One region of the Streptomyces sp. NPDC096040 genome, then DNA from elsewhere that is predicted to be linked to it. Evidence: predicted binding sites of a transcription regulator. Region 1 holds the regulator's gene; each other region holds the start of a gene.
What was found. Region 1 encodes HrcA, which represses chaperone genes, less so after heat shock. Its sites were predicted from a motif close to TTNGCACTCNGNNNNNCNGAGTGCNAA; they were not measured.

Region 1 (7,792 bases):
TCCTCGCCGAGGCCTCCGACCTGCTCGCCGGGCAGCTCGACGAGAACCTGGTGGCCGCACTCGCCGGCCAGCTGATCGTGCCGCGGCTCGCCGACTGGTGCGCGGTGTGGCTGGAGGACGAGTCGACCCGCGCCGGCGGCTGGGGCGAGGCGGACGGCGTGGGCGGCGTGGGCGGCCCGCGGCTGGCCCGGGTCTGGCACGGCAGCGAGAACCGCATCGAGGAACTGCGCCGCGCCCTGGAGAAGGACCCGCCCTGCGCGCGGGACGGCTTACGGTCCGGGCCCGAGACGTATCCCTGGCCCGGCGAGGTGCTCGGCCCGGAGGGCGCCCACGGCTCGGCGCTCGCCTACCGGCTGATCGCGGGCGGCCGCCCGCTCGGCACGCTCGTGATCGGACGCTCCGGCCAGGCCGGTTTCCCCGACGAGATCACCGGCCTGGTCGAGGACTTCGGCCGCCGGGTCGCCCTCGCCATCGGCGCGGCCCGCCAGTACGCCCGCCAGGCCACCATCAGCGCCGTCCTCCAGCGCGGGCTGCTGCCCGGCGCGGTCGCCGAGATCCCGGGCATGCGCAGCGCCCTCGTCTACGAGCCCTGCGACAAGGGCGGCCCCAGCGGCGACTTCTACGACCTCTTCCCGGCAGGCGACGGCCGCTGGTGCTTCGCCGTGGGCGACGTCCAGGGCAAGGGCCCCGAGGCCGCCGTCGTCATCGGCCTGGCCCGGCCCTGGCTGCGTCTGCTCGCCCGTGAGGGGTACCGGGTCGCCGACGTCCTCGACCGGCTGAACCAGCTCCTCCTCGACGACGCCACCGAGGCCGCCGACGCCGCCGCCCGCGCCCTGGTCGCCGCCGGCGGCCGCGCCGTACCGCCCGGCGACGGCCCGCAGACCCGTTTCCTCTCCCTCCTCTACGGCGAACTCACCCCCCTCGAAGGGGGCGGCGTCCGCTGCACCCTCGCCTCCGCGGGGCATCCGCTGCCGCTGCTCCTGGGCCCCGACGGCGAGGTCCGCACCGCCGCCCGGCCGCAGACCCTGCTGGGGGTCGTGGAGGACGAGACGTACACCAGCGAGACCATCGAGCTCGGGCCCGGCGACAGCCTGCTGTGCGTGACCGACGGGGTCACCGAGCGCCGCTCGGGCTCCCGGCAGTTCGACGACGGCGACGGGCTCGCGCGGGCGCTGGCGGGCTGCGCGGGCCTGAGCGCCGAGCTGATTTCCGAGCGCATCAGACGGCTCGTCCACGAGTTCGGCGGCGGGCCGCCGGAGGACGATCTGGCGCTGCTGGTCCTCCAGGCGGAGTGACCGGCGTCGTACGGGACAGGCGTACGGGACAATGGGGGACATGCCTTCCGCCCTTCCCGACGGCGAGCCGGTCCCCGACGACGGCGCGCTCCCGCCGCACGCGCTGGCCGGTGCCGCCGACCGCCCCCTCGGGTTCTATCTGCACGTCCCCTACTGCGCGACCCGCTGCGGCTACTGCGACTTCAACACCTACACGGCGACCGAGCTGCGCGGCACCGGCGGTGTCCTCGCCTCCCGCGACAACTACGCGGACACGCTGGTCGACGAGATCCGGCTGGCGCGGAAGGTCCTCGGCGACGATCCGCGCGAGGTCCGTACGGTGTTCGTGGGCGGGGGTACGCCGACGCTGCTGGCCGCCGGTGATCTCGTACGGATGCTGCGCGCGATCCGCGACGAGTTCGGTCTGGCCGCCGACGCGGAGGTCACCACGGAGGCGAACCCTGAGTCCGTCGACCCCGCGTATCTGGCGGCCCTGCGCGAGGGCGGCTTCAACCGGGTCTCCTTCGGCATGCAGAGCGCCCGGCAGCATGTGCTGCGCGTCCTGGACCGCACACACACGCCCGGCCGTCCGGAGGCGTGCGTCGCGGAGGCCCGCGCGGCCGGCTTCGAGCACGTCAACCTCGATCTGATCTACGGCACCCCGGGCGAGTCCGACGACGACTGGCGGGCCTCGCTGGACGCCGCCGTCGGCGCCGGGCCGGACCATGTGTCGGCGTATGCGCTGATCGTCGAGGAGGGCACGCAGCTGGCCCGCCGGATCCGCCGGGGCGAGGTCCCGATGACCGACGACGACGTCCACGCGGACCGCTATCTGATCGCCGAGGAGATGCTGTCCGCGGCGGGCTTCGACTGGTACGAGGTGTCCAACTGGGCGACCTCGGAGGCCGCCCGCTGCCTGCACAACGAGCTGTACTGGCGGGGCGCCGACTGGTGGGGCGCGGGACCGGGCGCGCACGCGCACGTGGGCGGTGTGCGCTGGTGGAACGTCAAGCATCCGGGGGCGTACGCGGCGGCGCTGGCGGCGGGACGGTCGCCGGGGGCCGGGCGTGAGGTCCTGACGGACGAGGACCGGCGGGTGGAGCGGATCCTGCTGGAGCTGCGGCTGCGCGAGGGGGTGCCCTTGCCGCTGCTGAAGGAGCAGGGGCTGGCGGCCTCGCGGCGGGCGCTGGGGGAGGGGCTGCTGGAGACCGGCGCGTACGGGGAGGGGCGGGCCGTGCTGACGCTGCGGGGGCGGTTGCTGGCGGATGCGGTGGTGCGGGACCTGGTGGACTGAGGGCCGGGCACCCCTGGGGGCCGGGCGCTGGGGAGGCACCCCTGCCTGCGGCTCGGCTACGGAGCTGTCACGAAATCGATCAGTTCCTCCACTCGCCCCAGAAGCTCCGGCTCCAGGTCCCTGTAGGACCCCACCCGCGCCAGGATCGCCTGCCACACCGCGCCCGTGTTGTCCGAGGGCCAGCCGAGGGCCCGGCACACGCCCGTCTTCCAGTCCTGGCCGTGCGGGACGCGCGGCCATGCCTCGATGCCCACGGCGGCGGGCTTCACCGCCTCCCAGATGTCGATGTAGGGGTGGCCGACGACCAGGGCGTGTTCGCTGGTGACCGACTGGGCGATGCGCCACTCCTTCGTGCCGGGGAGCAGGTGGTCCACCAGGACGCCGAGGCGGGCGTCCGGGCCCGGTGCGAATTCGGCCACGATCGACGGCAGGTCGTCCACGCCCCCCAGGTACTCCACGACCACGCCCTCGATGCGCAGGTCGTCGCCCCAGACCTTCTCGACCAGCTCCGCGTCATGGCGGCCCTCGACGTAGATGCGGCCCGCGCGGGCCACGCGTGCGCGTGCGTGGGGGACGGCGACCGAGCCCGACGCGGTGCGGGTGGGGCGTACGGGGGCGGCCGACGTGGGGCGTACGAGGGTGACCACCCGGCCCTCCAGGAGAAAGCCCCGCGGCTCCAGTGGGAAGACGCGGTGTTTGCCGAAGCGGTCCTCCAACGTGACCGTGCCCGCCTCGCAGCGGATCACCGCGCCGCAGAAGCCGGTGCCGGGTTCCTCGACCACCAGGCCGGGTTCGGCGGCCACCTCCGGTGCCGGTTTCGGCTTCTTCCACGGCGGGGTCAGGTCGGCGGAGTACTGGCGCATTCGGATGACGATAGGAGAAGCCGGGGCGGCGTGGTCACGACACGCCGAAGCGGGCGGCCAGGGCGTCGCGCTGCCGTCGTACGAACGCCGCGTCCACCACCGCTCCGTGACCGGGCACGTACAGGGCGTTCTCGCCGCCGAGGGAGAGGAGCCGGTCCAGGGCGGCCGGCCAGCGGGACGGTACGGCGTCGGGGCCGGCCTGGGGGTCGCCGGACTCCTCCACCAGGTCGCCGCAGAACACCACCTCCGGGTCGCCCGGGACGAGGACGGCGAGGTCGTGGGCGGTGTGGCCGGGGCCCACGTTGGCCAGCAGGGCCTGGCGGCCGTCGCCCAGGTCGAGGGTCCACTCGCCGGAGACCGGACGGCGGGGCAGGGGCAGCGCGTCCGCGGCCTCCTCGGCCTCCGGGGCCGCAAGGCCGTTGCGGATCGCGTCCAGGCGGAGTTCCTCGCGGTCGTGGGAGACAACGGCGTCCATGCCGACCGCCGCGTAGATCTCCGTGCCCGCGAACGCCGCGGTGCCGAAGACATGATCGAAGTGGGGGTGGGTGAGCGCGAGATGGGTCACACGGCGTCCGGCCAGTTCCTGCGCCTCGATCCGCAACCGCGCGCCCTCCGCCAGGCTCGACCCGGCGTCCACCATCAGGACCGGGCCCGCCCCGAGGACCAGCCCGGCCGTGCAGTCCCAGCCCGGCAGCCGGCACCGGCCGACCCTCTCGGCCACCCGCTCCCAGCCGAGCTCTTCCCAAGTCACCGTCATGCCGCGACGCTAGCCGTAGAACGCCATGGGTACTCACCGACCTTGCCCAGTCAGTACCCGACGGCCGTACACTGGGCCGGGGATGCTGGCACTCGGGCTCGCAGAGTGCCAGGCGAAAGACCCGAAAGGCCGCGGGGACGACTTTCTGGAGGTGTGGCGCTGGATGCTGAGTGAACGCAGGCTTCAGGTATTGCGCGCCATCGTCCAGGACTATGTCGGCACCGAGGAGCCGGTGGGGTCGAAGGCGCTGACCGAGCGCCACAACCTCGGGGTCTCCCCGGCGACCGTGCGTAACGACATGGCCGCCCTGGAGGACGAGGGGTACATCGCCCAGCCGCACACCAGCGCCGGGCGGATCCCCACCGACAAGGGCTATCGGCTGTTCGTCGACAAGCTGGCCGGGGTCAAGCCGATGAGCGCGCCCGAGCGGCGGGCCATCCAGAACTTCCTCGACGGCGCCGTCGACCTCGACGACGTCGTGGCGCGGACGGTGCGGCTGCTGGCGCAGCTGACGCGGCAGGTCGCGGTCGTGCAGTATCCGTCGCTGACACGGTCCACCGTGCGGCATGTGGAGCTGCTCTCGCTCGCGCCGGCCCGGCTGATGCTGGTGCTGATCACCGACACCGGGCGGGTCGAGCAGCGGATGGTCGACTGTCCGGCGCCCTTCGGTGAGATGTCCCTGGCGGATCTGCGGGCACGGCTCAACAGCCGGGTCGCGGGCCGCCGGTTCTCGGATGTGCCCCGGCTGGTGGAGGACCTGCCGGACGCCTTCGAGGCCGAGGACCGCGGCACGGTCTCGGCGGTGCTCTCCACCCTGCTGGAGACGCTCGTCGAGGAGAACGAGGAGCGGCTGATGATCGGCGGCACCGCCAATCTCACCCGCTTCGGACATGACTTTCCCCTCATGATCCGGCCCGTCCTGGAGGCCCTGGAGGAGCATGTCGTCCTCCTCAAACTCCTTGGCGAGGCGGGAGATTCGGGCATGACCGTACGCATCGGTCACGAGAACGCCTACGAGGGACTCAACTCAACGTCCGTGGTGTCGGTCGGCTACGGTTCGGGCGGCGAGGCAGTCGCCAAACTCGGCGTGGTCGGACCGACCCGCATGGATTACCCGGGAACGATGGGAGCGGTACGAGCGGTGGCACGGTACGTCGGACAGATCCTGGCGGAGTCGTAAGTGGCCACGGACTACTACGCCGTTCTCGGCGTGCGCCGCGACGCGTCGCAGGAAGAGATCAAGAAGGCCTTCCGCCGGCTCGCGCGCGAGCTGCACCCGGACGTCAACCCGGATCCGAAGACCCAGGAGCGGTTCAAGGAGATCAACGCCGCCTACGAGGTGCTCTCGGACCCGCAGAAGAAGCAGGTCTACGACCTCGGCGGCGACCCGCTCTCGCAGAGCGGCGGCGCGGGTGCGGGCGGCTTCGGGGCCGGTGGTTTCGGGAACTTCTCCGACATCATGGACGCGTTCTTCGGTACCGCGTCGCAGCGCGGGCCGAGGTCCAGGACCCGCCGCGGCCAGGACGCCATGATCCGGATCGAGGTCGAGCTCGACGAGGCGGCCTTCGGTACGACCAAGGACATCCAGGTCGACACGGCGATCGTCTGCAACACCTGCAACGGTGAGGGCGCGGCGCCGGGCACCTCCGCCCAGACGTGTGACATGTGCCGCGGCCGTGGTGAGGTCTCGCAGGTCACCCGGTCCTTCCTGGGTCAGGTCATGACCTCCCGTCCCTGCCCGCAGTGCCAGGGCTTCGGTACGGTCGTGCCGACGCCGTGTCCCGAGTGCGCCGGTGACGGGCGGGTGCGGTCGCGGCGGACGCTGACCGTGAAGATCCCGGCCGGCGTCGACAACGGCACCCGGATCCAGCTCGCCGGCGAGGGCGAGGTCGGGCCGGGCGGCGGTCCCGCCGGTGACCTGTACGTCGAGATCCACGAACTGCCGCACTCGACCTTCCAGCGGCGTGGCGACGATCTGCACTGCACGGTGACCATCCCGATGACGGCGGCGTCGCTCGGTACGAAGGTGCCGCTGGAGACGCTGGACGGGATGGAGGAGGTCGACATCCGTCCCGGTACCCAGTCCGGGCAGTCGATCCCGCTGCACGGGCGCGGTGTCACGCATCTGCGCGGCGGCGGCCGGGGCGACCTGATCGTCCACGTCGAGGTGACGACCCCGACCAAGCTCGACCCCGAGCAGGAGCGGCTGCTGCGGGAGCTGGCGAAGCTGCGCGGCGAGGAGCGGCCGACGGGGCAGTTCCAGCCGGGTCAGCAGGGTCTGTTCAGCCGGCTGAAGGACGCGTTCAACGGGCGTTGACGGCTCGCCGGGAAGGAGCCCCGCCCCCTTCGGCCCGGAAATATCTGGCATGTGCCAAAGGGGCGGCCCGATTCGGTCTTGTTCGGAGGACGTGACAACATGCCGTCATGTCCTCCGCACTGACCGATCTCTTCCCACTTCCGATCGTGCAGGCCCCCATGGCGGGCGGGGTCTCCGTGCCGCAACTCGCCGCCGCCGTGTCCGAGGCGGGCGGGCTGGGGTTCCTGGCCGCCGGGTACAAGACCGCCGACGGGATGTACCAGGAGATCAAGCAGCTGCGGTCGCTGACCGGCCGCCCCTTCGGCGTGAACCTCTTCATGCCCCAGCCGGAATACGCCGAGTCAGGCGCGGTGGAGATCTACGCGCATCAGCTGGCCGGTGACGCCGCCTGGTACGAGACCGAGCTCGGCGACCCGGACAGCGGCCGGGACGACGGGTACGACGCGAAGCTCGCCGTACTCCTCGACAACCCGGTGGCCGTGGTCTCCTTCCACTTCGGTGTGCCGAGCCGCGAGGCACTGGACGCGCTCCGCCGGACGGGAACCCTCACCCTCGTCACCGCCACCACCGCCGAGGAGGCCCTCGCCGTCGAGCGGGCCGGTGCCGACGCGGTGATCGCGCAGGGCGTGGAGGCCGGGGGACACCAGGGCACCCACCGGGACGTGCCGGAGAACGACGACTCCGGGATCGGCCTGCTGTCGCTGGTCGCCCGGATACGCGAGACCGTGAGCATCCCGGTCGTCGCCGCGGGCGGCATCATGCGCGGCAGCCAGATCGCCGCCGCGCTCGCCGCGGGAGCGAGCGCCGCCCAGCTGGGCACCGCCTTCCTGGCCACCCCGGAGTCCGGCGCCGCCGACATCCACAAGCAGGCACTGACCGACCCGCTGTTCACCCGGACCGCGCTGACCCGGGCGTTCTCCGGGCGGCCCGCCCGCGGCCTGGTCAACCGCTTCATGCGCGAGCACGGCCCGTACGCGCCCGCCGCCTACCCGGAGGTCCACCACCTCACCTCCCCGCTGCGCAAGGCCGCCGCCAAGGCCGGGGACGCGCAGGGCATGGCCCTGTGGGCCGGGCAGGGCCACCGGATGGCCCGCCCGCTGCCCGCCGGACAGCTGGTGGAGACCCTCGCGGAGGAACTCGCCGCCGCGTCGACAGCGTTGTCGACCAGGGCGCAGACCCAGAACCAGACCCGGACCAAGGCCCAGGGCGACGGGGGCGACAGGGGGGACATGCGATGACCGCCCCGGTGTTCGTGCTCGACCCGCTCGTGGTGCCCGACCTCTCCGG
Region 2 (7,792 bases), on a different contig from region 1:
CGTACCGCCTCCCGGTCCCCGTCGCTCAGCGCCGCGCACACCCAGACCGCGTTCGCGTCCGTCCCGATGGCGGACAGGCCCGAGACGAGTCCGCCGCCGCCGCGTTTGGCGTGCAGCGCACCGCCTTCGCGCATCTCGTACGAAACCGGGCCGCGGTTGGACGCGACCAGCACCTCAGCACTGCCGGTGGAAGCCATACGCCTCAACCTAGCCCGGCCCGTAAACGCTCAAACGTACGGCTACGTCAGACACGCCACCGTATACGGCCGTACGGCCAAGTCACGCCACGCTCACGCCACCCGGCGCTCGGCGTACTCGGCGATCTCCGCCATCGGTGGCCGTTCCTCCGTGTCCACGGAGTACGTGCGCGGCTCGAAGCCGTCCTCGCCCCGTTCGAACTGGGTCAGGGCGGGCCGGATCAGATGCCCGCGGGCCAGCCGCAGCTGCGCGGTGCGGTAGATCGCGGCGGACATCCGGCCGAGGGCCTGGCCGTCCTGGTGGCGGTGTTTGCGCACCCCCACGTCGACCTGGGCGAGGGCGTCAAGGCCCACCAGGTGCAGGGCGTCGACCAGCATGCCCAGTTCCACGCCGTAGCCGACCGGGAAGGGGAGCTGTTCGAGCAGTGAGCGGCGGGCCGCGTACTCGCCGCCGAGGGGCTGCACGAACCCGGCCAGCTGCGGCCAGTGCATGTTCAGCAGCGGGCGGGCCATCAGTTCGGTGACCCGGCCGCCCTGTCCGGCCGCGCCGGCGAGCGGGCGGTCGTACATCGCCTTGACCAGGTCCACCTCGGGATCGGTCAGCAGCGGGCCGACGATCCCGGAGACGAAGTCGGAGGAGAACTCCCTCAGGTCCGCGTCGACGAAGCAGACGATGTCCCCGGTGGTGACCAGGAGGGAGCGCCAGAGGACCTCGCCCTTGCCGGGGACGGCGGGGATGCGCGGCAGGATCGTGTCGCGGTGGACGACCCGGGCGCCGGCCGCCGCGGCCACCGCCGCCGTACGGTCGGTGGAACCGGAGTCGACGACCACGATCTCGTCGACGAGCGGCGCCTGCCGCATCAGGTCATGACGGATGATCGCGACGATGTCGCCGACCGTCTCCTCCTCGTTGAGCGCGGGCAGCACGACGGAGACGGACTGACCGGTGCGCTGCTTGGCGGCGAGTATCCGGTGCAGTGGGCGTTCGTTCAGGGACCAGGAGCGGGTGGCCAGCCAGCGCTCGACTTCTTCCAGCACAGTCAGCGGCTCCTCACTGTCACGGTCACACTGCGAGGTGTGATCCATCTCGCGGTTCGGACGACTCTCTCAACTGTCCTGGCCTTCGGTTACAGTCTTGAACAACGCCGATGACCATCGCATGTCGTGGGGTCATTGGCCGTTGACAACCACATACCGCTCATCCAGAGGGGCAGAGGGATACGGCCCGATGAAGCCCCGGCAACCCTCCAGTCGGTTACTCGTGGATCGCTGACGGCTGATCCCTGATCACTGTCGATCACTCGCGAGGCTCCCGGCTAGGGAAGGTGCCAAATCCGTCTCACGGCGAGATGCGTCGTGAGGAAGATGAGGAGAAAGGGCCTCGCCTCACATGGCTGTGCAGACTGCTGAGACCACCAGCGACTCCACCACCGGCTCCACGACCGTCGACCTCGGGCCCGCCGCCGCCCTGAGCTGCCGCGAGTGCGGTCACCGCGTGCCGCTCGGCCCGGTGTTCGCCTGCGAGGAGTGTTTCGGCCCGCTCGAAATCGCGTACGACTTCTCGGCCTACGACACCGAGGAGCTGCGGAAGCGGATCGAGGCGGGTCCCGCGAACATCTGGCGTTACGCGCCGCTGCTGCCCGTCCCCGCGGACGTGGCGACCAAGCCGAACATCAACCCGGGGTGGACCAAGCTCGTCCAGGCCGACAACCTGGCCAGGGAACTGGGCGTCACCGGAGGTCTGTACGTCAAGGACGACTCCGGCAACCCGACGCACTCCTTCAAGGACCGTGTCGTCGCCCAGGCCGTCGAGGCCGCGCGCGCCTTCGGCTACACCACGCTCTCCTGCTCCTCCACCGGCAACCTCGCCGGCGCGGTCGGTGCCGCCGCCGCCCGGGCCGGCTTCCGCTCCTGCGTGTTCATCCCGCACGACCTGGAGCAGGGCAAGATCGTCATGGCCGCGATCTACGGCGGCGAGCTCGTCGGCATCGAGGGCAACTACGACGACGTGAACCGTTTCTGCTCCGAGCTGATCGGCGACTCGGCAGGCGAGGGCTGGGGCTTCGTCAACGTCAACCTGCGGCCGTACTACGCGGAGGGCTCAAAGACCCTGGCGTACGAGATCTGCGAGCAGCTCGGCTGGCGGATCCCGGACCAGCTGGTCGTCCCGATCGCCTCCGGCTCGCAGCTCACGAAGATCGACAAGGGTCTGCAGGAGCTGATCAAGCTCGGGCTCGTCGAGGACAAGCCGTACAAGATCTTCGGTGCGCAGGCCGAGGGGTGCTCGCCGGTGTCGGTGGCCTACAAGGCGGGCCATGACGTCGTGCGGCCGCAGAAGCCGAACACCATCGCCAAGTCCCTCGCCATCGGCAACCCGGCCGACGGGCCGTACGTCCTCGACATCGCGCGCCGTACCGGCGGTGCGGTGGAGGACGTCACCGACGAGCAGGTCGTCGACGCGATCAAGCTGCTCGCGCGGACCGAGGGCATCTTCGCCGAGACCGCCGGCGGGGTCACGGTCGGAGTCACCAAGAAGCTCATCGAGAACGGGCTGATCGACCCGGCGAAGTCGGTCGTCGTACTCAACACGGGTGATGGACTGAAGACGCTGGACGCGGTGGCGGGGACCGGGCTCACGGCGACCATCCGCCCGAATCTCGAGTCTTTCCGTGAGGCCGGGCTCGCCTGAGTCAGCCGTAGAAAACCAGGGCGTTGCCCCCGATCGGAGGTTTCCACGTGAGTATCACTGTTCGCATTCCCACCATCCTGCGCACCTACACCGGTGGTCAGGCCGAGGTCAGTGCCGAAGGGGCCACCCTCGGCGAGGTCATCTCGGACCTGGAGAAGAACCACACCGGGATCGCCGCCCGCGTTCTCGACGACCAGGGCAAGCTGCGCCGGTTCGTGAATGTGTACGTCAATGACGACGATGTGCGGTTCGAGCAGGGCCTGGAGACGGCCACTCCGGACGGCGCCGGCGTCTCCATCATCCCGGCCGTCGCCGGCGGCTGACCCCGGCGACCGCCACGGCGGCCCCGCTGACCTGGCTGACGTGATGGCCGTATGACCGAACATTACCTTCGGTAATACCCATCACCGACTGTTCATCCGATTGCCCCCTCCGTGAGTGAAGCGGAGGGGGCAATTCTGTGTGGTTGAGCGCGGTACAGTTGGGGAACGCGGTCCTGATCTCCGGGTCGGGGGCCCCGTATTCGATACCGCTGACCCCACAAGAAGTAGCCAAACTGTGCGGGTTATATGCGGCTTTTGCGGCTTTTATGGGGCCCGACTTGCCCTGAATTCAGCCGAATTCTTGCTACATTCCGGACCCTTCCCGTCCAGAATTCTCGTCCGATTGACCTGTTGCAGACGGCAGTTGGACAGATACATTCAGCCGCGGTCGACGCGTTCCGGCGCACGCCCCCAACCTGTGGGGGGTGAGGTCTGACCCGGATCCGCGAAGTGTGGATCTGTGCAAGGGCCAGTAATAGGGGAGTTAGGCATGGCTCAGGGCACCGTCAAGTGGTTCAACGCGGAGAAGGGGTACGGCTTCATCGCGGTCGACGGTGGTGCGGATGTTTTCGTCCACTACAGTGCGATCCAGATGGACGGCTACCGCACCCTGGAGGAAGGTCAGCGGGTCGATTTCGAGATCTCGCAGGGCCAGAAGGGGCCGCAGGCGGACATGGTCCGGCTCGCGACCAGCTGAAGCACGCGCCGACTGACAGCGTCGTTCTTCTCTCTTTGTCGGAGGGCTCGTATCCCATGGGGAGTCATGGGTTACGAGCCCTTCGGCATGCCCGGGGCGAGCGTGCCGGCGCACCCCTGCGGACGCACGCGCGGATGCACCCGGGACGCACCCGGGACGCACCCGCTGACGCACCCGCGGGCGCGGCCCGGTGAGGGGCCGGGGCGCGGCCCAGTCCGCGGGAGGCGCTTGCACTCGGCATGGGCGAGTGCTAATCATTGGCGTTAGCACTCTGAAGGTGAGAGTGACAAAGATGGACCGGGTCGGTGAGGCCCGCAGGCCGGGTGGGGCAAGGAACCCACGGGTCGGCGAGCCGTCCGTCGCGGGCGCGGGCGCGGTCCGAAGACTCACCCCCAGTCCTGGAGGGACCACTTCACATGGCCAAGATCATCGCGTTCGACGAGGAGGCGCGGCGCGGCCTTGAGCGCGGTATGAACCAGCTCGCCGACGCCGTCAAGGTCACCCTCGGCCCCAAGGGCCGCAACGTCGTCCTTGAGAAGAAGTGGGGCGCCCCCACGATCACCAACGATGGTGTGTCCATCGCCAAGGAGATCGAGCTGGAGGACCCGTACGAGAAGATCGGCGCCGAGCTCGTCAAGGAAGTCGCCAAGAAGACGGACGACGTCGCCGGTGACGGTACGACCACCGCGACCGTCCTCGCCCAGGCCCTGGTCAAGGAAGGCCTTCGCAACGTCGCCGCCGGCGCCAACCCGATGGCCCTGAAGCGCGGTATCGAGAAGGCCGTCGAGGCCGTCTCCGGTGCCCTGCTCGAGCAGGCGAAGGACGTCGAGACCAAGGAGCAGATCGCCTCCACGGCCTCCATCTCCGCCGCCGACACCCAGATCGGCGAGCTCATCGCCGAGGCCATGGACAAGGTCGGCAAGGAAGGCGTCATCACCGTCGAGGAGTCCCAGACCTTCGGTCTGGAGCTGGAGCTCACCGAGGGTATGCGCTTCGACAAGGGCTACATCTCGGCGTACTTCGCCACCGACATGGAGCGTATGGAGGCCGTCCTCGACGACCCGTACATCCTGATCGCCAACTCCAAGATCTCCTCGGTCAAGGACCTGCTCCCGCTCCTGGAGAAGGTCATGCAGTCGGGCAAGCCGCTGCTGATCATCGCCGAGGACGTCGAGGGCGAGGCCCTGTCGACCCTGGTCGTCAACAAGATCCGCGGCACCTTCAAGTCCGTCGCGGTCAAGGCCCCGGGCTTCGGCGACCGCCGCAAGGCGATGCTGAACGACATCGCCATCCTCACCGGTGGCGAGGTCATCTCCGAGGAGGTCGGTCTCAAGCTGGAGAACACGACCCTCGACCTGCTGGGCCGCGCCCGCAAGGTGGTCATCACCAAGGACGAGACGACCATCGTCGACGGTGCCGGCTCCACCGAGCAGGTCCAGGGCCGGGTCAACCAGATCCGCGCCGAGATCGAGCAGTCCGACTCGGACTACGACCGCGAGAAGCTCCAGGAGCGCCTGGCCAAGCTCGCCGGTGGCGTCGCCGTCATCAAGGCCGGTGCCGCGACCGAGGTCGAGCTCAAGGAGCGCAAGCACCGCATCGAGGACGCCGTGCGCAACGCCAAGGCGGCCGTCGAGGAGGGCATCGTCGCCGGTGGTGGCGTGGCCCTCATCCAGGCCTCCTCGGTCTTCGAGAAGCTGGACCTGGAGGGTGACGAGCTGACCGGCGCCAACGCCGTGAAGCTCGCGCTGGAGGCCCCGCTCAAGCAGATCGCCGTCAACGGTGGTCTCGAGGGTGGCGTCATCGTCGAGAAGGTGCGCAACCTGCCCGTCGGCCACGGTCTGAACGCCGCGACCGGTGAGTACGTCGACATGATCGCCGAGGGCATCATCGACCCGGCGAAGGTGACCCGCTCCGCCCTGCAGAACGCGGCCTCCATCGCCGCGCTGTTCCTCACCACCGAGGCCGTCATCGCCGACAAGCCGGAGAAGGCCTCCGCGGCCGCTCCGGGCGGCATGCCGGGCGGTGACATGGACTTCTGATCGACCCCTGGTCGATCGCCCGTCCTGACCGAGGGCGGCACCCCCTGTTCGACAGGGGGTGCCGCCCTCGGGCGTTTTCGCCGGTCCCGAAGCAAGGTACGCGCTGGGGGGCGTGCGGCGGATCACAGGGATCGGTCGCCGGATCGCGGAATGCGGGGGGTCGCCTCGATCGTTCACCTACGGGTGCACTTAATGCATGTGCACATACCGTCCGGTCTACGACCTATTCACGAGGAGCCCCCCACGTGACCGTCACCACCACCTCCGCCTCCCGCGCGGCCGAGATCCTCTCCCGTCCGATCGCCCTGAACGGGCTCACGGTCCCCAACCGGATCGTGATGGCGCCGATGACCCGCCAGTTCAGCCCGGGCGGTGTCCCCGGCGAGGACGTGGTCTCGTACTACGCCCGCCGGGCCGCCGCCGGTGTCGGTCTGATCGTCACCGAGGGTACGTACGTCGGGCATGACTCGGCCGGGCAGAGCAGCAGTATCCCGCGGTTCCACGGCGAGGAGCAGCTGGCGGGCTGGGCGAAGGTCGCCGAGGGGGTGCACGCGGCCGGCGGCACGATCGTCCCGCAGCTGTGGCACATCGGCATGGTGCGCAAGCAGGGCCAGCCGCCGTTCGCGGACGCCCCCGCCGTCGGCCCCTCCGGCATCCGTCTGGACGGCACCGAGGGCGAGGGCAAGGCGATGAGCCCGCAGGACCTGGACGACGTCATCCGGGCGTTCGCCGAGGCAGCGGCCGCCGCCGAGCGCATCGGCTTCGACGGGGTCGAGCTGCACGGCGCCCACGGCTACCTCCTCGACCAGTTCCTGTGGGCGGGCACCAACCGCCGTACCGACGCCTACGGCGGTGACCCGGTCGCCCGTACCAGGTTCGCGGCGGAGCTCGTGGCCGCCGTACGCGCGTCGGTCTCCCCGGACTTCCCCGTGATCTTCCGTTACTCGCAGTGGAAGTCGGACAACTACGACGCCCGTCTCGCCGAGACCCCGGAGGAACTGGAGGCGATCCTCACCCCGCTGGCGGCGGCCGGTGTCGACGTCTTCCACGCCTCAACCCGGCGCTACTGGCTCCCCGAGTTCGAGGGCTCCGACCTCAACCTGGCCGGCTGGACCAAGAAGCTCACCGGAAAGCCGACCATCACCGTCGGCTCGGTCGGCCTCGACGGCGAGTTCCTCGGCGCGTTCCGGGGCGAGGGCTCCTCGGTCAAGGGCCTCGACGACCTTCTCGACAGCCTGGAGCGCGAGGAGTACGACATGGTCGCCGTCGGCCGCGCCCTCCTCCAGGACCCGGAGTGGGCGGCGAAGGTGCTGGCCGGCCGCACGGGCGAGCTGAAGGCGTACGACGCGGCGTCGCTGAAGAGCCTGAGCTGACCCACCCCCTTCGCCCTCGGGTTCATCCGGCGACCAGCCAGAAGAACCCGAGGGCGAACGCGTACGGCAGGAGCAGCAACTGCGCGGGGCGGAGCCCGCGCGCGGAACGCGGCACCCGCGCGTCACGGTCGGCTCCGCCCGTGAAGGCGTCGTACGCGTAGACGAGGGCGCTGGCGTCAGCAGCCGCCGGCGACCTCCGCCGACAGCAGCGTGGACAGCCCGTCCCAGCCCTCGACCACGGTGACCGCGGCCGGCACCTGGCCCGCGACCGCCGCACCCCCACCGGCCAGGGCGAGCGGATCCTGCCCCGGCCGCCGGGGGGCGCCCCCCTTGCGACCCCGCCCGGTGAGCCGGGTGACGAGCGCGTACCCCACCGCGGGCAGCGCCGAGAGCATCAGCAGTGCGGCCCACATGGCGCCGGTGTCCTCGGAGACAGTCATGATCACCCCACGGCCCGCGGCACCAACGACAGGA
Region 3 (7,792 bases), on a different contig from region 1:
TCGCCGCGCCTGGCCCGCTGGCTCCGCTGGACGGCCTGATCGCCGAGGACTGCCACGACCACGATCCGGGCAACGAGCAGGCCACCATCGGCATGGACGCGATACGGCGCGAGATCGGGATGTGGCGGGCCGCCTTCGACTTCACGTTCCTCGTCGAGGACCAGATCGCCCAGGGCGACCGGGTGTGCACCAGATGGACCTGGACGGGGGTGCAGAAGGCGGAGTTCCTGGGGCTGCCGAACACCGGACGGCAGGCCACCACGACCGGGACGACGATCCACCGCTTCGACGGCGACGGGAAGATCGCCGAGGCCTGGTGGCAGTACGACCGGCTCGGGCTGATGGACCGGCTCGGAGCGCTGGACGAGCTGGAGAACTAGGCAGACGATCGAAGTACCCGCGAGGGGCGAAGCCCCCGTTCCCGGCGGACGACCGGGGACGGGGGCTTCTTCTGTCGCTGGTCTCCGAGCAGGAGCATCAGCACCCGTCGTATTCCTTCCCTCAGCCAACGGTCGCGGGAACGCTGCCAGAAGGTCCGCCGTTCCGGAGGTGCTCGGTGCCCGCTGCCCCCCAAGCCGACGGCTCCCGCCCCGCGGGAACGTTGGTTCCAACCGCGGCGATCCGGGTTTCGCTGGGAACAGAAGGGGCTCGACCATGGGCGACGTTCCAGTTCACCGCAGCATCCGGCCGGACCAACGAGTGCGATGTGCTGATCGCCGTGCCTGGCGGCCTCTATCTGCTGGAACTGAAGGGGCACCCCGGCCGGGTCGTGAACCATGGTGACACCTGGTGCAGTTTCCACGGCTACCGTGTGCGAACGCTCCGCAGTCCCCTCAATCGTGGCGGGCGGCGGTGGCGGATGCGGGGGCAGGCCTGACACTGCCCGAGGTGGACGCCGGTGCCGTGCGTGGCCTGAAGTTCGCGGAGGCACTGCCGCAGCGGCCTGCTCAGGCCACTCTCGCCGCGCGGATGGCAGACAAGGAGGGGGGCGCTGGTCGCGCTCGCGGGGCCCGTCCGGTTCCTGGTGTGGCAGGACACCTGACGGCGGGCGAGACGCTCCCCAAGGGCATGACCACGGCGTCCTTCGGAACCGTCCGGATCACCGCCCACCCTCACAGGGCTGCTGGGTCCCGGACACGCCCCAGCAGCGCTGTGAGGGTGCTTTGCCCCGCCGCAGAGCGGCGGGGCAAAGCACCCTCCTGCTTACCGGCGTTGCCGGCGTGCCTCAGTGGGAGTGGCCGTGGGAGTGACCAGCGGCCGCCGGCTCTTCCTCTTCCTTCTTCTCGACGACCAGGGTCTCGGTCGTCAGGAGCAGGGAGGCGATGGAGGCGGCGTTCTCCAGGGCGGAGCGGGTGACCTTGACCGGGTCGATGACGCCGGCCTTCACCAGGTCGCCGTACTCGCCGGTCGCGGCGTTGAAGCCCTGGCCCTTCTCGAGCTCGGCGACCTTGGAGGTGATGACGTAGCCCTCCAGGCCGGCGTTCTCGGCGATCCAGCGCAGCGGCTCGACGACCGCGCGGCGGACCACGGCGACACCGGTGGCCTCGTCGCCGGTCTTGCCGAGGCCGCCCTCGAGGACCTTCGCGGCGTGGACGAGCGCGGAGCCACCGCCGGAGACGATGCCCTCCTCGACCGCGGCGCGGGTCGCGGAGATGGCGTCCTCCAGACGGTGCTTCTTCTCCTTCAGCTCCACCTCGGTGGCGGCGCCGACCTTGATCACGCACACGCCGCCGGCCAGCTTCGCGAGGCGCTCCTGGAGCTTCTCGCGGTCCCAGTCGGAGTCGGTGTTCTCGATCTCGGCCTTGATCTGGGCGACGCGACCGGTGACGGCACCGGAGTCACCGGCGCCGTCGACGACCGTGGTGTCGTCCTTGGTGACCGTGACACGGCGGGCGGAGCCCAGTACGTCCAGGCCGACCTGGTCGAGCTTGAGACCGACCTCCTCGGAGATGACCGTGGCGCCGGTGAGGATCGCCAGGTCCTCCAGCATCGCCTTGCGGCGGTCGCCGAAGCCGGGGGCCTTGACCGCGACCGCGTTGAAGGTGCCGCGGATCTTGTTGACGACGAGGGTGGAGAGGGCCTCGCCCTCGACGTCCTCGGCGATGATCAGCAGCGGCTTGGACGAGTTGGTCTGGATGATCTTCTCGAGCAGCGGGAGCAGGTCCGCGATGGAGGAGATCTTGCCCTGGTTGATGAGGATGTAGGGGTCCTCCAGGACGGCCTCCATGCGCTCCTGGTCCGTCACGAAGTACGGCGACAGGTAGCCCTTGTCGAAGGCCATGCCCTCGGTGAAGTCCAGCTCCAGACCGAAGGTGTTGGACTCCTCGACGGTGATGACACCGTCCTTGCCGACCTTGTCCATCGCCTCGGCGATGAGCTCGCCGACCTGCTGGTCCTGGGCGGACAGCGCGGCGACGGCGGCGATGTCGGACTTCTCGTCGATCGGGCGGGCCGACGCGAGGAGTTCCTCGGAGACTGCGGCGACCGCGGCGTCGATGCCCTTCTTCAGGGCGGCCGGGGAGGCGCCGGCGGCGACGTTCTTGAGGCCCTCGCGGACGAGCGCCTGGGCCAGCACGGTGGCGGTGGTCGTACCGTCACCCGCGATGTCGTTGGTCTTGGTCGCCACCTCCTTCACCAACTGGGCGCCGAGGTTCTCGTACGGGTCCTCGATCTCGACCTCGCGGGCGATCGTGACACCGTCGTTGGTGATGGTGGGGGCGCCGAACTTCTTGTCGATGACGACGTTGCGGCCCTTGGGGCCGATCGTCACCTTGACGGTGTCGGCAAGCTTGTTGACGCCGCGCTCAAGGGCGCGACGGGCGTCCTCGTCGAACTTCAGGATCTTCGCCATGGGAGCGGTTCAGCCCTCTCGGAAAACGTGAGTGAAACGAACCGCGCCCCCGACGCCCGGCTTCATAAGATCGCGGGGGCCAGGGGCGCAGCTCAAAGCAGATTGTGCTTCGGGTGAACTACTTCTCGATGATCGCGAGCACGTCGCGAGCCGAGAGGACGAGGTACTCGTCGCCGTTGTACTTCACCTCGGTGCCGCCGTACTTGCTGTACAGCACGATGTCGCCGACCTTGACGTCGAGCGGCAGGCGCTCGCCGTTCTCGAAACGGCCCGGACCCACGGCGAGGACGGCGCCCTCCTGGGGCTTCTCCTTCGCGGTGTCCGGGATGACCAGGCCAGAGGCGGTGGTCTGCTCTGCGTCGAGCGGCTGGACCACGATGCGGTCCTCAAGCGGCTTGATGGCAACCTTGGAGCTGGTGGTCGTCACGATCCGACCTCCCCCTTCGGAGATCTCACGGGGTTAACTGTCTGAGGTGGCGACCAGGTGGATCCGTCGTCGCGGGTGCCGGACCTGCCCGTCGCGTTGTTGGCACTCTCCTGTGGTGAGTGCCAGACCCGAGACTATGACCGCGATTAGCACTCGGTCAAGCGGAGTGCCAATTACCCGCGGCGCGGCGTGGAAAATGGTTGCCCGGAGCCGGTGACCGCCCCCGCGGGGCTGCCGCTCCCGAACGGCCGGCGCGCTGGTTCCCGGTCCGGTCGGCCTTCGGCTACAGGTAGTCCTCCAGGCGGCCCACCGTCAGGCCGCTCTTCTGGACGCGGCGGAGGAGGCGGGCCGTGCGTTCTCTCAGGGTCGGGCCGGTGGCCTCGTCCAGGCCGACCAGGACGATGTCGCCGGGGAGGAGTTGCTTCTCGCCGTTTCGGTAGGTGATGCCGTCCGGGGTCATCGCCGCGCGCCACAGGACCACCGCCGTCACTCCGCAGTCGGCCGCCGCGCGGAGGGTGGTGGTGTCGTACCTGCCGTAGGGCGGGCTGAAGAGGCGGGGGCGGATGCCGAAGCGGGACTTCAGTTTGTCCTGCTGGCCGCAGATCTCGGCGCGCTGGCCGGCGTACGGCAGGCCGGACATGGCCGGGTGGTCGAGGGTGTGGTTCTGGACGCTCGCACCGACCTCCTGGAGGCGGGCGAAGTGGCCGTAGCCGGGGCCGACGACGCTGTCCGTGAGGAACATGGTCACCGGGAGCCGCAGTTCCCGGACCATGTCCACGAACCGGGGGTCCTTCTCGGCGCCGTCGTCGTAGGTGAGGAAGACGACCTTGTCGGCGGTGGGGATGTGGTCGACGACCGGGGGGAGGGTCGCACGGAGGGAGAGCGGGTGGGATGGGGGGTGCGGCGCCGGGAGCAGGGGCGCGTTCAGGCCCCAGTGGCGGTACGGCTGTTCGGCGGCCGGGCCGTGCGGTCGTACCCGGTCGGCCGCCTTCTTGCCCAGTCGTTCGATCGGGTCGACGGACTGGGCGCAGCCCGACAGGAGGAGGGCGGCGGCCAGCAGCGCGGCCGTCGCCCTCGGCCGGCTCACAGGTAGTCCTCCAGGCGCGCCACCGCATAGCCCTCGCGCGTGACCTTGTTCAGAAAGCGCCGCATGTCGTCGATCATCGTGCCGTCCCAGTCGTCCCGACCGCGGAAGTGCGTGAGCACGATGTCACCGGGGTGCAGGCCGCGGTCCCACTCGCGGTACTCCCAGTGGTCGACGAACACCTCCTCGTCCCAGATCGGCGCGTACTTGATGCCGCAGGCCTTGGCGGCGCGCAGGGTGTCGCCGTTGTAGTTGCCGTAGGGCGGCCGGAAGACCGTCGGCGCCTTGCCGAACTGCTTCTTCATGATCGCCTGCATGCCGCAGATCTCGTCCTTCTGCTCGTCGTAGGACAGGCCCGGCAGATAGGGGTGGGTCAGGGTGTGGTTGTTGAGGGTGTGGCCCTCGGACTGCATCGTGCGGAAGAAGCCGTAGTCGTCCTTGATCAGGTAGTTGCTGAGGAACGCGGTGTAGGGGATTCGCAGGTCGCTCATCATCCGGAGGAACCGGGGGTCCTTGTTCCAGCCGTCGTCGATGGTGAGGAAGACGACCCGTTGCTTGGTCGGGATCGTGGTGAAGACCGGGGGGAGGTCGTCCTCCTCCTGCCCGTCCACCTCGAAGCCGTCGCGCGCGGTGATCCTCGGCTTCACCTTCGGCGGGGCCGGGGGCCGCAGCGGGACCGCGTCCAGGCCCCAGCGCCTGGCGGCGGCGACCAGGGCCGCGTGGGAGCCGGGGGCGGGGGCCGCCGCCCGGTGCGGCTGCTGGCCGGCGGCGGGAGGGGCGGTGGAGCCGGAGTCCGGCCCCGCGCAGCCGGACATCAGGGCGGCCACGGCCAGCAGGCCCGTCATGCCCACCTTCAACCCTTTTTTGTCATTTTGTACGACTACTCGCATGGCGTCGGATCCTTCCAGGCCCGGCCCCGGAACCGGCGCCGACACCGCCGCCGGAGGCGAACCATCCACCGACTGGCCGACAATGACCCGGTGAACGACCTCCTCGCCCCCCTCCTCAGCCCCGAAGGCCGCGCCCTCCTCGCCGAGGTGCGCGGCACCGCGCCCGCCGACGAACTCGCCGTGGCCACCCGGTTGCGCCGCGAGCACCCCGCCGAGCTGGTGTCGGCGGCGCTCGCCCAGGCCCGGCTGCGGCAGCGGGCGGCGGCGAAGTTCGGGGACGCGGACGCGGACCGCATGTTCTTCACGCCGAACGGGGTCGAGCAGTCGACGCGGGCGAGCGTCGCCTCGTACCGGGCTCAGCGGCTGAAGGCGCTCGGGGTGACCTCGGTCGCCGACCTGTGCTGCGGGATCGGGGGCGACGCGATCGCCCTCGCACGGGCGGGGATCCGGGTGCTGGCCGTGGACCGGGACCCGGTGACGGCGGCCGCGGCGCGGGCGAACGCCGACGCGCTGGGGCTCGCCGGCCTGATCGAGGTACGGGAGGCGGACGTGACGGAGGTGGACACGGACGGCTTCGACGCCGTGTTCGTCGACCCGGCCCGGCGCGGCGGTCGCGGCCGCGTCTTCGACCCGGAGGCCTACTCACCGCCCCTGTCCTGGGCGATCGAGGCGGCCCGCAGGGCCGCGCACACCGCCGCCCTGAAGATCGCCCCCGGTGTCCCGCACGAAGCGGTCCCGGCGGACGCCGAGGCGGAGTGGATCTCGGACGCGGGCGATGTGAAGGAGGCGGTGCTGTGGTTCGGGACGGCGCCGGGCACGATCCGCGCCACCCTCCTGCCCGGCCCGCGCACCCTGCTCGGCAGGGGCCTGCCCGACCCGCAGGTCCGTCCGGTGGGGCGGTACCTGTACGAGCCCGACGGCGCCGTCATCCGCGCCCATCTGGTGGCCGAGGTCGCCGAGGAACTGGACGGCGGGCTGGTCGACCCGACGATCGCGTACGTCACGGCCGACACACTGCGCGCCACCCCCTACGCGACGCCGTACGAGATCACCGACCGGCTCCCCTTCAACGTGAAGAAGCTGAAGGCGCTGCTGCGGGAGCGCGAGGTCGGCACGCTGACCGTGAAGAAGCGCGGGTCGGCGGTGGAGCCGGAGGAGTTGCGCAGGAAGGTCAAGCCGCAGGGGCCGAACGCGGCGACCGTTTTCCTGACCCGGGTGGCGGGGGCGCCGACCATGCTCGTCGGCGCCCCCGCACCGGCTACTGGTGCTGAGCCGTCCTGAGCGAGCCGAGGTTCGGCTCGGCGGCCGGACGGCCGGACTTGGTGGCGGCCGAGACGGGGTCACCGGCGTCCGTGCGCAGCGCGAACGTGCGCGCGGTGGAGGCGACGCCGTTGTAGTACGGCCGGTACACGAAGTCGTTCCCGCTCGCGCTGATCGACGAGCCGGCCGTGTTCAGCGCGCCCATCGTGACCGAGCCGGTGTCGCCGAAGGCAATCGCGGACTGGGTGCCGGCGGACTCGCGCAGCAGATAGCTCTTGACCTCGTCGGACAGGGCGGGCCTGGAGGTCCACAGCACGGGGCCGTAGATGTTCATCGCCGAGCCCGCGGAGACACCGTCCCGCCAGGAGCCGGCGTAGGCGAGGGCGACCTGGCCCGGGGCGGTCCACCAGAACTTGGCGACGGCCACCGACAGGGCCTCGCTGGTGGTCCCCGTGATCGGATAGTAGTAGTACGTCGACGGCCACTTGGAGAAGGACGAGTGGGTCAGCGCGTACTTCGCGTCGGACCCGACCGTGATGACCATGGTCTTGGCCGGGTTGAGGCCGTTGAGGTACGACTTCACCGACGACGTCAGCGACTTGCCGTTCGTCAGGACCACGCTGCCCGTGCTGCTCGTGCCCTCGGCGCCGGCCGCGGCGGCCGCCGGGAGGGCCGCCTGGTAGTCGGTGCCGCTGGCCAGGAAGACGTACGACGGGCTGGTGGTGACCGTCTGCGCGGCCTTGACCGAGGTGTCGTAGCGGTCGGTGCCGGAGACCCGCTTCGGGATGTAGCCCAGGGACTTCAGCTGCGTGGAGACATTGCTGGTGAGGACCGAGGTCCCGCCGACCATCCAGACGTTGGCGCCCTTCTTCAGGGTGCGCGTCAGCTCGTTCTTCACCGCCGTCGACAGCCCGGTCTTCGCGGTCGTCAGCACCGGTCCCTGCCGCTTGCCGGCCAGCGCGGTCGCGGTGGGCGCGTCGGACACGTCGTCCTGGTTGAGCAGGACCGCGGCCTTGGCGGCCAGCAGGCCCGCCTCGCTCTGGCCGACGGTGTTCCAGCTCCAGCGGGACGAGGCGATGTCGGTGGCGCCCGCGTCGGCGCCCCACACCCGGGCGGTGGTGTTCTTGCGCACCGGCTGCCAGCTGGGGTTGACGCTGAAGTTCTGCCCCGCGGTGTCCGCGACCTTGGTCAGCTCGCCGGTGGCCACGTCGGCGTACTCGACGGTGTGCACGTCGTCGCTGTTCGGCGAGGTGTGCGCGTCGAAGACGATCCGGGTGCCG

Region 2: the regulator HrcA is predicted to act here: its motif matches at 4,134-4,160, upstream of groL (chaperonin GroEL).
Region 3: the regulator HrcA is predicted to act here: its motif matches at 3,425-3,451, upstream of groES (co-chaperone GroES).

Annotation. Positions count from the first base shown of each region.
Region 1 is NZ_JBEOTA010000001.1:384,245-392,036, reverse strand. Features, by position in the region: gene ABTY98_RS01780 (SpoIIE family protein phosphatase) at 1-1,295, shown strand, start outside; gene hemW (radical SAM family heme chaperone HemW) at 1,336-2,568, shown strand; gene ABTY98_RS01770 (DUF3097 domain-containing protein) at 2,625-3,431, opposite strand; gene ABTY98_RS01765 (MBL fold metallo-hydrolase) at 3,466-4,188, opposite strand; gene hrcA (heat-inducible transcriptional repressor HrcA) at 4,352-5,368, shown strand; gene dnaJ (molecular chaperone DnaJ) at 5,369-6,505, shown strand; gene ABTY98_RS01750 (nitronate monooxygenase) at 6,613-7,743, shown strand; gene ABTY98_RS01745 (16S rRNA (uracil(1498)-N(3))-methyltransferase) at 7,740-7,792, shown strand, end outside.
Region 2 is NZ_JBEOTA010000020.1:98,415-106,206, reverse strand. Features, by position in the region: gene ABTY98_RS26775 (alpha,alpha-trehalose-phosphate synthase (UDP-forming)) at 1-197, opposite strand, end outside; gene ABTY98_RS26770 (glucosyl-3-phosphoglycerate synthase) at 291-1,235, opposite strand; SAM riboswitch class I at 1,393-1,569, shown strand; gene thrC (threonine synthase) at 1,588-2,886, shown strand; gene ABTY98_RS26760 (ubiquitin-like small modifier protein 1) at 2,934-3,209, shown strand; gene ABTY98_RS26755 (cold-shock protein) at 3,700-3,906, shown strand; gene groL (chaperonin GroEL) at 4,323-5,945, shown strand; gene ABTY98_RS26745 (NADH:flavin oxidoreductase) at 6,191-7,318, shown strand; gene ABTY98_RS26740 (hypothetical protein) at 7,495-7,758, opposite strand.
Region 3 is NZ_JBEOTA010000017.1:109,505-117,296, forward strand. Features, by position in the region: gene ABTY98_RS24125 (ester cyclase) at 1-380, shown strand, start outside; gene groL (chaperonin GroEL) at 1,226-2,851, opposite strand; gene groES (co-chaperone GroES) at 2,970-3,278, opposite strand; gene ABTY98_RS24140 (polysaccharide deacetylase family protein) at 3,562-4,365, opposite strand; gene ABTY98_RS24145 (polysaccharide deacetylase family protein) at 4,362-5,207, opposite strand; gene ABTY98_RS24150 (THUMP-like domain-containing protein) at 5,343-6,533, shown strand; gene ABTY98_RS24155 (cell wall-binding repeat-containing protein) at 6,511-7,792, opposite strand, start outside.